DNA from 2 places in the Sphingobacterium siyangense genome. Region 2 is predicted to be linked to the other one. Evidence: riboswitches for the same ligand, from Rfam matches in the RefSeq annotation. Region 2 holds a riboswitch; the other holds the start of a gene.
What was found. A riboswitch is a leader RNA that binds a small molecule or an ion and turns the genes downstream of it on or off. The one in region 2 is predicted to bind thiamine pyrophosphate.
Positions count from the first base shown of each region.

Region 1: linked by a shared signal. The riboswitch ahead of thiM (hydroxyethylthiazole kinase) and the one ahead of thiS (sulfur carrier protein ThiS) in region 2 are both predicted to bind thiamine pyrophosphate.

Region 1 is NZ_CP080574.1:4,334,774-4,341,759, forward strand. It holds gene K2F45_RS18290 (hypothetical protein) at 1-142, shown strand, start outside; gene K2F45_RS18295 (VanW family protein) at 268-1,110, shown strand; TPP riboswitch at 1,173-1,265, shown strand; gene thiM (hydroxyethylthiazole kinase) at 1,347-2,150, shown strand; gene thiE (thiamine phosphate synthase) at 2,140-2,772, shown strand; gene thiD (bifunctional hydroxymethylpyrimidine kinase/phosphomethylpyrimidine kinase) at 2,769-3,608, shown strand; gene tenA (thiaminase II) at 3,595-4,251, shown strand; gene K2F45_RS18320 (GIN domain-containing protein) at 4,501-5,244, shown strand; gene K2F45_RS18325 (DUF1572 family protein) at 5,546-6,121, shown strand; gene K2F45_RS18330 (helix-turn-helix domain-containing protein) at 6,274-6,986, shown strand, end outside.
Region 2 is NZ_CP080574.1:3,949,786-3,956,771, reverse strand. It holds gene K2F45_RS16635 (HesA/MoeB/ThiF family protein) at 1-56, opposite strand, end outside; gene thiH (2-iminoacetate synthase ThiH) at 61-1,185, opposite strand; gene K2F45_RS16625 (thiazole synthase) at 1,196-1,966, opposite strand; gene K2F45_RS16620 (thiamine phosphate synthase) at 1,963-2,595, opposite strand; gene K2F45_RS16615 (thiamine phosphate synthase) at 2,541-3,158, opposite strand; gene thiC (phosphomethylpyrimidine synthase ThiC) at 3,155-4,969, opposite strand; gene thiS (sulfur carrier protein ThiS) at 5,021-5,227, opposite strand; TPP riboswitch at 5,287-5,382, opposite strand; gene K2F45_RS16600 (alpha-L-rhamnosidase) at 5,543-6,986, shown strand, end outside.

The sequences.
Region 1 (6,986 bases), 380 kb from region 2:
GATTGATGAGTTTTATTATGAGGGTGTATTACAACAAAAATCTATTGTAAAAGATCTCGGAAACTGTGCCTACGAAAGCTTGATCTATAACAAGGAGGGAAAGTTAACAGCGAAATACATACAGGCAAAGAAAACCAACTAAACGAACTGAAAAACTGCACTAAGCTCAGACAATAAGATTCTTGATTTTGACAAAAAAATATTCGACGAAATTCGGCAAAAAACACATTTCTGCACTAATTTTGATAGCGATACATAAACGTCAAATTGAGAAAAAGAAAACTGATCAGTCAACTTCATCCCATACTCTATTTTATTGCAGTATGGGCGAGAAGAGTGCAGCGCAAAGCCGTTTGGCTATTTGATAATAAGAAATACAGCACAGCTAAATCAACTGAAAAACTTCCCTTTCGTATTAAAAAGCATCAGTCTGTCTTATTAAAAAAACTAGGCGAAAATAATATGCAATTGCAGATTAACAAAGTTACCAACCTGAAAATTGCAGCAGCACAGATTAATAGCATTCTGATCAGACCGAAGGAAACCTTTTCATTTTGTAAACTCGTTGGACTACCCACTGTAAAAAAAGGATATCTGCCCGGCATGGAGTTATCCTTTGGTGAAGCAAGAGCGGGTATTGGCGGTGGAATCTGTCAAATATCCAACCTCATCCATTGGCTTGTTATCCATAGTCCACTCACCGTCAATGAACGTTATCACCACTCTTTTGATCCATTTCCGGACGATGGCCGTGTTTTGCCATTCGGTAGTGGAGCTACCGTCTTTTATAATTACCGCGACTATCAATTCACCAACAACACGCCTTACACCTTTCAAATAAATCTCTGGTTCACAGACAAATGTTTAGAGGGCGAATTAAGAATTGATCAAGAACTGGATTTTGCGTACCATGTCGTTGAAAAAGAACATCAATTTCTTAAAATAGACAATCAGTTCTTTCGGAAAAATGAGATTTGGCGCGAGAAATTTTTAAAGTTTCAGGGTGGAAAGATTTTGGAAACCGAACTTTTGACCAAAAATTTTGCCCGGGTTACCTATACCCCTGTTGAATACATTGAAATTAGTGCCGATCAAAATCCGGCCGATTAATTCAACAAGCTAATGATCGAAAAATGACGGATATGAAAAGTCCTCTTTTTTGTTTAAGTTTGGTCTGGCTTTGGGGGTATTCTGTATAGAATTGAGATAGTCCCTTTGAACCTGATTCGGTTTATACCGGCGTAGGGAAAAGCAAAAATCCACTGTACAGCATACTCCTTTACTGCACAGGCTATCGCTCTTCTTCCCTCCAAGGCCACACAGTATATCTTAGCATATGTAAAAAAATGGAAGATTCAATTATCAATTTATTAGAGCAGCTGAGGGTCGAAAAACCCCTTGTACACAACATCACAAACCTAGTCGTGATGAACAATACTGCCAACGCACTTTTAGCCCTAGGAGCGTCCCCTGTGATGGTACACAGCCCATTAGAAGTACGCGAGGTTGTCGATATTGCACAAGCTCTTGTCATTAATATCGGCACCTTGAGTGAAGATACTGCCGAAGCTATGCTGGTTGCTACCGAACATGCCAATACCATTGGACGGCCATGGGTACTTGATCCTGTTGGTGCTGGGATATCAGCATTCCGCAATGATTTATTATCCAATCTACTGGATCTCAAACCCACGGTTATTCGTGGAAATGCATCAGAAATCATGACGCTGTACAATTTCAACCAACCGAACACAAAGGGAGTCGACAGCACGACAGCGAGTAAAGATGCGCTCCGATTTGGCCAATTATTACAAGAACAAACCGGCTCCATTATCTGTATTTCTGGAGAAGTAGACTATATCCTTTCACAGCAATATCGGGTTGAAGTTTTTAATGGCAACCCTTTAATGACACAGGTAACTGGGCTTGGCTGTAGTGCTACTGCGCTTATTGGTGCATTTCTAGGTGTTACAGACCAATATTTTGAAGCAGCTGTTGCCGGTGTATCCATTCTGAGCTTAGCGGGAGAACTCGCTGCCCAAACAGCAGCTGGACCGGGCACCCTGCAATTGAATCTCTATGATGAACTCTATCAGCTCAATGCAGAACGTCTAAAATCAAAGCTCAAGATCAAACGCTATGCGCATTAATCCGCTTTTTCCCTACCCTTTATATTTGGTAATTTCTGAGCGGGACTGTTATCCTCAAAATTGGCTCAATGTTGCCGAAGAAGCCATTATTGGCGGAGTCGATCTTATACAATTGCGCGAAAAGGCTGACGATCCGGCCACATTTTTGGATAAAGCCATCCGTTTGAAAAAACTGACCGATCATTATGGTATTCCGCTCGTGATCAATGATGCCGTAGCAATCGCTGCCCAAATCGAGGCATGGGGAGTACATGTGGGTCAAAATGATTTGCAGCCGCTCGCTATTCGCGAAAAATATGGTGATAAATTAACCATAGGCTGGTCCATAGAAGACATGCAACAACTGGAAAGTGAACAAATGTACACCGTCGACCACCTTGGTGTAAGCCCCATTTTTTCTACGAAAACAAAAGTAGATACGGTTACTGAATGGGGAATTGCGGGTTTAAAACAACTTCGGAGTAGGACGGAAAAACCATTGATCGCTATCGGAAGGATGAATTTACAAACAGCAGAAGAGACCTGGAATGCCGGTGCAGACTCCATTGCAGTCGTTTCGGCCATATGCCAAAGTCAAGATCCCAGAGCTGCCAGTGCACAACTAAAAGAACTATTAAAATGACAAAAGATAAAAAATACCGCGTCCCTACCGTACTCAGCATTGCGGGGTTCGATGGTAGCGGTGGTGCAGGTATACAGGCAGATACCAAAACCATATCTGCATTAGGTTGTTATGCCATGAATGTTTTAACTGCCTTACCCGTTCAGAACACACAAGGTGTAAGACGTATTTATGAAATTCCTACAGCAGCCGTCCAGGACCAATTGGATGCTATTTTTGACGATATCTATCCCGATGCAATCAAAATAGGAATGGTACACAATATTGAACTTGTGGAGCTTATTAGCAGCTATTTAAAAGAATATAAAGGGCCTATCGTATTTGATCCAGTCATGGTCTCGACCAGCGGGCACAAGCTCATTCACGATGATACAATTCAGGCCTGCATAGAACTTCTTTTTCCTTTAGCAATGCTGATTACACCAAATTTAGACGAGGTAAGTGTTTTAGTAAACGAAGTTATTGACAATGTTGAGAAGATGAAAAAAGCGGGAAATAGCCTATTGGCGAAAGGTTGTCAATCCGTTTTGATTAAAGGCGGGCATCTCCAAAGTCAAGAATTAACATCCCTGTTGTTCCAGCACAAGAGTCCACCAATTGAATTCAAATCTCAAAAAATTAACAGCAAAAATACACATGGTTCCGGTTGTTCGCTTTCTTCAGCAATTGCGAGCCATTTGGCACAAGGCGTTGGTCTCGATAGCGCGGTTGAATTCGCATTGGCCTATATACACGCAGCAATAGCTGGTAGCAAAGATCTCGTCATTGGCAAAGGAAATGGGCCATTAAATCACTTCCATAATCCGATTAAACTTATTCAATATGAACTGGACTGATCATGCCTGGGAATCCATAACAGCTATTTATTCGGATATACTTACTATGCCATTTATTGTTCAGCTTAGTGATGGTAGTCTTCCCCTGGATAAATTTCAATTTTACATGCAGCAGGATGCTTTCTATTTAGAAGAATTTGGCCGTGTGCTCGCCTTTATAGGTGCAAAAAGTGCGGATAACCAACAAGCATTGGACTATTTCGAATTTGGTCGCAATGCGCTTCTTGTTGAACGGGCATTACACGAAAATTACTTTCGGGAATTTGGTTTAAGTCCTGCCGACAAGAGCAACAAAATCGAACCAACCTGCCATCATTATGTCCATTTTCTTAAAAGCGTAGCCGCTTTCGAGAGCATTGAGGTCGCTATGGCGGCAACACTCCCCTGTTTTTGGATTTATAAGGAGGTCGGAGATCACATTGTATCGACAGCAAATACACAGGGAAATCCCTATTCCAAATGGATAGAAACCTATAGCGGTGAGGATTTTGCACAGGGCGTTATCAAGGCGAAAAACTACGTTGACAAAATTGCTGCAGAAACTACTGCAACAAAACGGGAGAAGATGCGACAAGTATTTATAACAGCTTCCCAATTAGAGTATCAATTCTGGTTAGCAGCCTACAAACGAAGGGTATGGTAAACAAACTATTGTCCGATACCGAACAGTTGATGTTCAAAAATGAGCATTAACGAAAATAGCACTCAGAAACAAAACTAGTGTTAATCAGTATTTTAAACGGATTTAAAGTTTTGGCATTACTATTATACTATAGGTGGCAGTTAACGATAGAGCGTGCACATAAGTGCATAAGCACATAAGAAACGATAAAAAGGGGAATTAAAATGAAACTTTCAGTAACAATAAATTTAAACTAATAACAGAAAAATAATGAAAAGAATCTTAACCATTGCCTTTATTTCATTTTTATATGTAGCTCAGGCACAAGAACGCGAAACACGCAAAATCACTGCTCCAGATGGCATTTCATCGGCAACTTCATTACGTGTAGATTATATTCACTCTAATCGCAACGAGGTTGTTGTTGAAGCAGATAATCCCGAGCATTTATCCCTTATCGAAACGACTGTAAAAAACGGTACACTCTATGTACAGTATAAAAGAAACAGTTCTGTCAGAAATGCGAGAAACAATCGCGTAACTGTTTACTCAAGTAAGATACCAACACGTTTTTCGGCATCTTCTAGCAGTTCAATTCATACCGATGAAACAATTAAGGCCGATAAAATTTCTGTTGACGTATCTTCTTCAGCAAGCATATCCCTTAAAAGATTAATTGCGGATGATATAAGCCTTTCAACAAGTTCTTCGAGTAGTTTAACAACGAATGTGAGCAGTAAAAATTTGCAGGTATCTGCAAGTAGTTCGTCCAGCCAAGACATTTCGGGAAGTGCTTCAAATTTAAATTTGAACACCAACTCATCGGCATCGGTTGATATGAGCCGTTTCTCAACAACAAATGCCCAAATACAAGCGAATTCGTCTGCAAATGTAACGCTCAGCGTGAAAGAAAACTTACAGGGAAAGGTTTCTACATCTGCCAGAATTGCGTTAAAAAATCAACCAAAAAATGTCCAAGTTGACAAATCAACTAGCGGCAGAGTAGTACTATAATTTTTAGTGTGGTCTTTAATAAAGACTGTTTGTTTATGTTTAATGTTTAGTTAGCTTAAAGGTGATACATACCCCAGTATCACCTTTGCTTTTATCGACCTTTTTGCTCACACTTCTCCTTCTCCTTCTCCTTCTCCTTCTCCTTATAAATTTGCACATTAATCACTTCAAAAAGCAGTATCAGGAAATTAGTGAGATCGATAACACCACCAGATTTCTGCTCAAAAAAAACTATTTTAGGTCTCGGTTTCACGACATTTTTGTATATTAATATGCATATAAATGATAAACTTTCGGCGTAATGGATAATTTCTTAGCGACTTGTATAAAGCAATTTCAATATTATAAATCATTGGGTGATAAAACATTTACACAACTAAGCACTGAACAGCTCTTTTGGCATCCAAATGATTCAAGCAATAGCATTGCATTAATTGTAAAACATTTAGGTGGAAATATGCTTTCCCGTTGGACGGATTTTCTCAGCACAGATGGTGAAAAAGAAAATAGGAACCGGGATCAGGAATTTGAGAACAGCTGGACAGATCGCGACGAGCTTATTACTTATTGGAATGCTGGATGGGCTTGTCTATTTCAAGCAATAGAATCGCTCGGAGAAGAAGATCTCGTTAAAATCATCTATATCCGTAATCAAGGACATACCGTCATGGAAGCGATCTTGCGGCAACTCGCACATTATCCTTACCACATCGGGCAGATTCTCTATATCGGAAAAATATGTTTGGATGATAAATGGTCCACCTTATCGATACCCAAAGGTCATTCAGCTTCCTATAATAAGGAGAAATTCAGCCACGAAAAACAGCAACAACATTTCACCTCCGAGTTTCTAAAAGGAAATCAGGAGAATATGTAGTAAATAGGCTTTTACACTCCATTAACACAGTAATTACTTAAATGAAAGCATTGGATTTTAACCTGTTTTTCGCCAACTTTTAAGTATATTTGTCATACACACAACTATTCTTTTTTAGTTGATTTCATTAGTAAGTACGTTGTTTTAAGACTATGAAAAATTCGATTAAGATCATCAACAATTACGAGTACAAAAAGTTATTTCTACCTGATGTTTCTGAGCACAATTTATTCAATGAAAATAAAATTCAAGTCTATCGAATTGAGAATTACCTACGCAGTATCCTGATGCCTGTCATCCCCTATCGTACAACGTTTAATTTTCTCATTTTTGTAACGAAGGGATCCCTGACCCAACATCTCGAAAGCGCATCTTACACATTAACTGAAAATCAAGTCATTAACATCAAACAAGGCAATATCACGGCCACACTGGCAATCTCTGATGATGTAGAAGGTTTTTTTGTAGTCTATGAAAATGAAATTGTGACTGATATTGAACTTGGTATAAACGATATCAAATTTTTCAATTCCCATCCTTTTACCACACTAAAAGCCCATGTAGCACATTGGATCCAACAAATGTTGGTATTATTGGAAGAAGAACTTTTTACTGAGGGCCGTGTGATGGAAGTCTGCATTTCAATGATGCAGTGTATCTTATTAAAGGTGATAAAATCGGATATTGAAACAAAGGCCCCGATGAGCCGACAGCTAGATATTGCTTTCCGTTTTCGCGAATATGTACAAAAATTCCATATCGATCATAAAAACGTATTATTCTATGCCAATTTATTACATATTTCAGAAAACTACCTCAATAAATGTGTTAAAGAAGCGACGAATAAACCACCGAAACAATGGAT
Region 2 (6,986 bases):
ATCTCTTCGATAAAAATCTGTCTGCTATAGCGATCAAAAATGTTATCTTTTTTCATGTATTTAACGTACTATACCGGCATAATTGCTTTCCCAGTCTTTCATCACTGGAGAATAGCCCATTTTTCGGATTTGATTTTTTATTGTTTCCATATTTCTTTCATCACTTACTTCAAATTGTTCCAAAGCTTGGGGATCGACAACATAGCCTCCAGGATTGGTTTTTGAAGCTGCACTCATTGTGGTTACGCCAATGGGTATGATATGATCCCTGAAGGTTTGGTTTTCTCTGGTTGAAATGGAGATTTCCAAATTTTCATTCCACAGACGATATGCGCAGATCAACTGCAGCAGATCACGATCGGCCAAATGAAAATTTGGTTCAACAGAACCCGCGGCTGGTCGTAAGCGTGGAAAGGAAATGGAATAGCGTGTCTGCCAATATTGTTTTTGCAAATAGGCAATGTGTGCCGCGGTGAAAAAGCTGTCCACCCGCCAGTCCTCTAGCCCAAGTAATACCCCCAGACCGATTTTATGGATTCCAGCCCGGCCTATACGGTCGGGCGTATCCAAACGATAGTCAAAATTGGACTTCTTTCCTTTCGGATGATATTGTTTGTAAACTTCCCGATGGTAGGTTTCCTGATAGACCAAAATTGCATATACACCTGCGGTCTGTAGTAGTCGGTACTCGGATTCTTCCAGTGGCTGTACCTCAATGGATATCTGTGAAAAATGAGGTTTTAAAAGGTGAATAGCGTTTAGGAAATAATTGATCTCGACCGTTTTGTTGGCTTCTCCGCTGACTAGCAAAATGTGGTTGATTCCCATGGATTTAAGTGTCATCGCCTCCAGTAATAGTTCGGTGTTGCTGAGGGTTTTGCGTTTAATTTTATTGTCCATGCTAAAACCGCAATATGTACAGATGTTTTGGCACTCATTGCTCAGGTAAAGAGGGGCATAGAGCTGTATGGTTTTACCGAAGCGACGTTGGGTGATTTGTTGTGTTTTTTGTGCCATTTGTTCCAGATACGGTGCTGCAGCCGGTGAGATGAGCGCCCTAAAGTCAGCGAGCGTTAAATGGTCTTTTTCTAACGCATGTTGTACATCCTGATTGGTAGCGTCATAAATCTGCATGTGGACGTCATTCCAGGAGTATTCATCGAGTATCGTTTTGAAATCTGTCATAAGTGAATCATCAATCAAATAAAAATGAAGTTAAGGGACTCGAACCGATTGCTTGTGATCCGATCTTTCCTAAACCGGCCTCATAAGCCTTTCGGCCAGCGATAACGGCCTCTTTGAATGCTTCGGCCATACGTATCGGATTATTCGAGACCGCAATTGCCGTATTGACCAAGACTGCATCCGCTCCGATTTCCATGGCTTTGGCGGCATCGGATGGAGCTCCGATCCCAGCATCTACAACCACAGGGACATTACTCTCCTCAATAATAATTTCGAGAAAGTCCAGTGTGCGAAGCCCTTTATTACTACCAATAGGAGCACCTAAAGGCATAACAACTGCTGTACCTGCATTTTCCAATCTTTTACAAAGTACTGGATCTGCGTGAATATAGGGCATGACAACGAAACCCAGTTTGGCCAGCGATTCAGTTGCACGCAGGGTTTCAATAGGATCGGGCAGTAAATAACGGGGGTCGGGATGAATTTCCAGCTTTACCCAGTTGGTTTCCAATGCCTCCCGTGCAAGTTGGGCTGCGAGCACAGCTTCTTCAGCAGTTCGTGCTCCCGAAGTATTGGGAAGCAAATGGATTGCCGCCAGATCGAGCGCACTGATGAGACTGTCGTCTGCGTTGGTCTGGTCGATTCGTTTGAGGGCAACGGTGACCAATTGGGAGGCCGAAGCCACAATGGCATCGCTCATTTCTGTGAGATTACCGAATTTGCCCGTACCAAGAAATAATCTGGATTCAAATACGCGATCGGCTATATGTAGGTTGCTCATAATAAAATTTTATTGATGGATGAAACAATGTTTGGAGTCTTGGTTACGATTCCGGAGAGTGCTACACCGTAAACTCCAATTTCTAATAGCTGTTGGATATCTTCAAGTTGGCTTATACCGCCAATTGCGAATATTGGAATAGGGGGCAAGCCTTCTAGGCGGACTTGTTGGATGATGTTTTCATATCCTGCAATCCCCAATAGGGGACTTAGTTTTTGTTTTGTTATGGTATAGTTGAATGGTCCGAGTCCGATATAGTCACAATGTTCACTTATTCTTTGTTTTACATTCGCAAAGCTATTGGCAGTACCGCCGATTATTTTTCCTGTACCCAATATGTTCCGGGCAGCTGTGACGCTGCAGTCATCCAGTCCCAAGTGCACGCCATCAGCATCTACAGCCGCTGCAAGCAAAGGATGGTCATTGATAATACAGCTGGCACCAAATTCAGAACAGGTTTGCTTGATCTGTTCTGCAAGCATGTAGCGGCTCTTTTCATCGGCGTTCTTCCATCTGATCTGTATCCATTTGGCCCCCGCATCCAGCGCTTTCAGTATGTTATTTTTTTGTTCAGTTAATGTTTGTCCCTGCGATATATATTGGAGTTTTTCCATAGTTTTTGTTTGCATGCTATAAAATTTTGAACTGGATCAGGGTGCTTCCATAAAGTACCATATAAGGCAATTCCATCTGCACCTTGCTGCATCGGGATAAGACAGTTATCTTGATTTATCCCTCCAAGACCGATGAGACGAACAGTAAAGTTGGAGCGTGACGGGAGCTGATCCAACCTTGCATTATACACGCCATACCCCACTTTTGAGATGCTCGGAAATAATGGACTTAAAAAAGCATAGGCCCAACATTCATCAAGGCTATTGAATTGATCGATATCATGCACCGATGTCGAACAGATTGTTGTAGGCAGCATTTGATTTGTTGATCTATCCTTTCTATCCTTTTCGTTCATATGAATACGTGCGATTCCGAGCTCAGCCGATAGGTGAGGGTGAGAATGTAGGACCAATCTGTCCAGGTATGTGGAATCGATAGATTCCACATATTGGGACATTTGTAGGTCTGTAAAATGATACTTGCGCAAGTGCAGGATATCGAGTCCTTCTTTGAACAAAGCATCTATAATCACTTTTTCAGAAGGAATCGTTTCTGCTGCTGTCAAAGCGATGATCATAAATAAATCTCTTTTCCTTGCGCGATGAATTCCTGCGATTTTTCCAGCATCCCTTGTGCGGCACTATCTCTGATTTCCTGTGTAATTTTCATCGAGCAAAATTTGGGACCGCACATGGAGCAGAAGTGAGCCACTTTGGCCGCATCTGCCGGCAATGTTTCGTCATGATATTCACGTGCTGTATCTGGATCGAGGGAAAGGTTGAATTGATCTTCCCATCTAAATTCAAATCTCGCCTTACTCAAGGCATTATCACGGTATTGCGCACCTGGATGTCCTTTGGCCAAATCGGCCGCATGGGCAGCTAGTTTATAGGTGATTACACCGTCTTTAACGTCTTTTTTATTTGGTAAGCCCAGATGTTCTTTGGGCGTCACATAGCAAAGCATCGCACATCCATACCATCCGATCATCGCAGCTCCAATGGCTGATGTGATGTGGTCATAACCTGGAGCAATATCAGTTGTTAAGGGGCCCAAGGTATAAAATGGTGCTTCGTCACAACAAGCCAATTGCTTGTCCATATTCTCTTTGATCAATTGCATAGGAACATGGCCCGGACCTTCGATCATCACCTGAACATCGTGTTTCCAGGCGATCTTGGTGAGCTCGCCCAGTGTTTCGAGCTCCGCAAATTGAGCCGCATCGTTGGCGTCCGCAATGGCTCCTGGACGGAGACCATCGCCAAGTGAAAAAGCAACATCATATCGCTTCATAATCTCACAGATCTCCTCAAAATGGGTATAGAGAAAGTTCTCTTTGTGGTGGAAAAGACACCATTTGGCCATGATAGACCCTCCTCTGGAGACAATTCCCGTTACTCGAGAAGCGGTGAGATGGATATAACGAAGCAGTACGCCGGCGTGTATGGTAAAGTAAGAAACACCCTGTTCGGCCTGTTCAATCAAGGTATCTTTGAATATTTCCCAGGTAAGGTCCTCGGCCACCCCCTTCACTTTTTCGAGCGCCTGATAGATCGGTACTGTACCGATTGGAACGGGCGAGTTACGGATAATCCATTCGCGGGTTTCGTGAATATTTTTGCCAGTGGACAGGTCCATGATGGTATCGGCTCCCCAACGACAGGCCCATACTGCTTTCTCAACTTCTTCCTCTATACTTGAGCTTACAGCACTATTGCCAATATTGGCATTAATTTTAACAAGAAAGTTGCGCCCGATAATCATGGGTTCACTTTCAGGATGATTGATATTATTGGGGATGATTGCTCTTCCGGCAGCGATTTCCTCACGGACAAATTCTGGTGTAATTGCTTTATCATGTGTTCTGGCACCAAAATTCTGTCCTTTATGCTGATGATCCATTCCGGAGGTACTGGCCGTGAGCTGCTCGATACGTTGGTTTTCACGGATAGCAACGTACTCCATTTCTGGGGTAATGATGCCTTGCTTTGCATAATGTAATTGGGTGACATTCCTGCCGGCAGAGGCTATTTTCGGTTTATGGCTATACGCGAATCGGAGTTCATCCAACGTTGGATCAGAAAGGCGTTTTTGTCCATATTCAGAGCTGGTGCCAGGCAGCTGTATGACATCCTGACGATCTAAGATCCACTGTTCGCGAAGGCGCGGGAGGCCTTTTCGGATATCGATATGGATGGTGTCATCGGTATATGGTCCAGAAGTATCATAGACTGTTACCGGGGGATTAATTTCTACTTCTCCATTCGTTAATTTGGTTGGACTCAAGGAGATTTGACGCATAGCGACTTGAATAGGAAATAGTTTTCCGGATACAAAAATTTTCTTTGCATTTGGAAAGGGCGATTGCGTAATTTTTTCAGCTGTCATTTTTTTCTTATTGGGGTGAATTACTCGGTTCGATTGATTTTTGGGGAATAGCTATCCGCCCTGGGACGCGGTGATTAAAATAATCTGATCGTGCGGTTTTAGTGGTGTCGTAGCCCAGTCCTTTTTGGGTATGACTTTGTTGTTAATAGCTACAGCCACGCCCTGAGTTTGGCCGGATAATTCCAAAAGCAACAAGCCTTCCAATGAAGTAAGCGAGGGGTCGAAAAATCGAATCTGATGGTTTATTGTAAGTTCCATTCCTTAATTTTTTTGGTAAAACTTTAGGAATGGCTACACAAAGGCACAGCAATGCACCTTGTAGACAGCTCACTTTTCCCTACGCCAGTATGATCCGGATCAGGTTCTAAGGGTAAAATCTCAGCCTGCACGAGCAGACACCCCTAAAGTTGTGACTAAGATAAGGTTATTTTTATGAAAGTTGCAAGAATTTTATTTTGCAGACTTGGGTTTATTGTACAGGAAAGTACAGGTCAGTATGTGGGAAATATTTGATATATTAGTTTTTTGAATCAGCTAAAACAATTTAACAACCACCAAGAATAGTATCTTTTAATGCGTAGGATTTTATTGACAACATTGTTGTGTATCGCTAGCAACACTTATGCCCAACCTAAAAACAACTGCAGCGCCGTGCAGTTGACATGCGAACATTTGGTCAATCCATTGGGTATTGATGCAATTCACCCAAGACTTAGCTGGCGACTTGAGGACCAACGTAAAGGTGCGGTACAACAGGCTTATCAGATCTTTTTAGGGCAAGATTCGCTGGCACTGCTGCGAGAGACCAAAGATAACTGGGATAGTGGCAAACAGTTCAGCTCGGCTATGTTAGTGTCCTATAATGGCGCACAGTTAAAGCCACAGACCAAGTACTTCTGGAAGGTTAAAGTATGGGATAAGGATGGTGTATCAACACGTTCAGAAATAGCATCGTTCGAAACGGGCATGATGGGAATGGACCTTTGGAAAGGAAAATGGATCAGCGACAATAAGGATATTCATGCGCGAGAAACGCCTTATTTTAGAACAGAATTTAAGGCAAATAAGCAGATAAAATCTGCCCGCGCATATATTGCCGCAGCAGGATTATATGAACTTTCCATTAATGGCCAGCGCGTTAACGACCATCGTCTGGATCCAATGTATACTCGATTTGACCGACGGACATTGTATGTCGTGACGGACGTAACCCAGCAGCTTCAAAAAGGAGAGAACGCCATTGGCGTTGTTTTGGGGAATGGCTGGTATAATCATCAACCACTGGCCGTTTGGAATTTTGATAAAGCACCATGGCGGGCCCGGCCAACATTCTGTTTAGAACTGAAAATCGTTTATACAGATGGAACGACGGAAACCATTGTTTCGGATAAGCAGTGGAAGACAGCGTCAGGACCAATCACCTATAATAATATTTACACTGGTGAGCATTACGATGCAAGACTGGAAATACCCAACTGGGATAAACCAAAATACGATGATTCGGCCTGGCAGGCTGTTCAGTATAGAAATGCGCCATCTGCACATATCGTTTCCCAACAGATGGTACCGATTCGGCTCGTGAAGTCCTATAAGCCGAAATCAGTGACAAAGATAGACCAACGTACCTATGTGTTCGATATGGGCCAGAATATGGCCGGGATTACAAAAATTAAGGTGAAAGGAGCTGCGGGTACTATGCTGCGTATCAAGCATGGTGAGCGGTTGTTGGCGGATGGGCATCTTGATCAGTCCAATATTGATGTTTATAATCGGGGCGATAAGGAAAAGGAGCCCTTTCAGACCGATATATTGACCTTAAGTGGTCGGGATGATGAGTTTATGGCCAAGTTCGGTTACAAGGGATTTCGTTACGTCGAAATTAGTAGTAGTGCAGCGATCGCGTTGGATAGTTCGGCTGTGACCGCCTATTTTATGCATAGTGATGTGCCTGCTATTGGACAGCTTAAGACATCATCAGCGTTGGTCAACAAACTATGGGAAGCGACCAACAATGCCT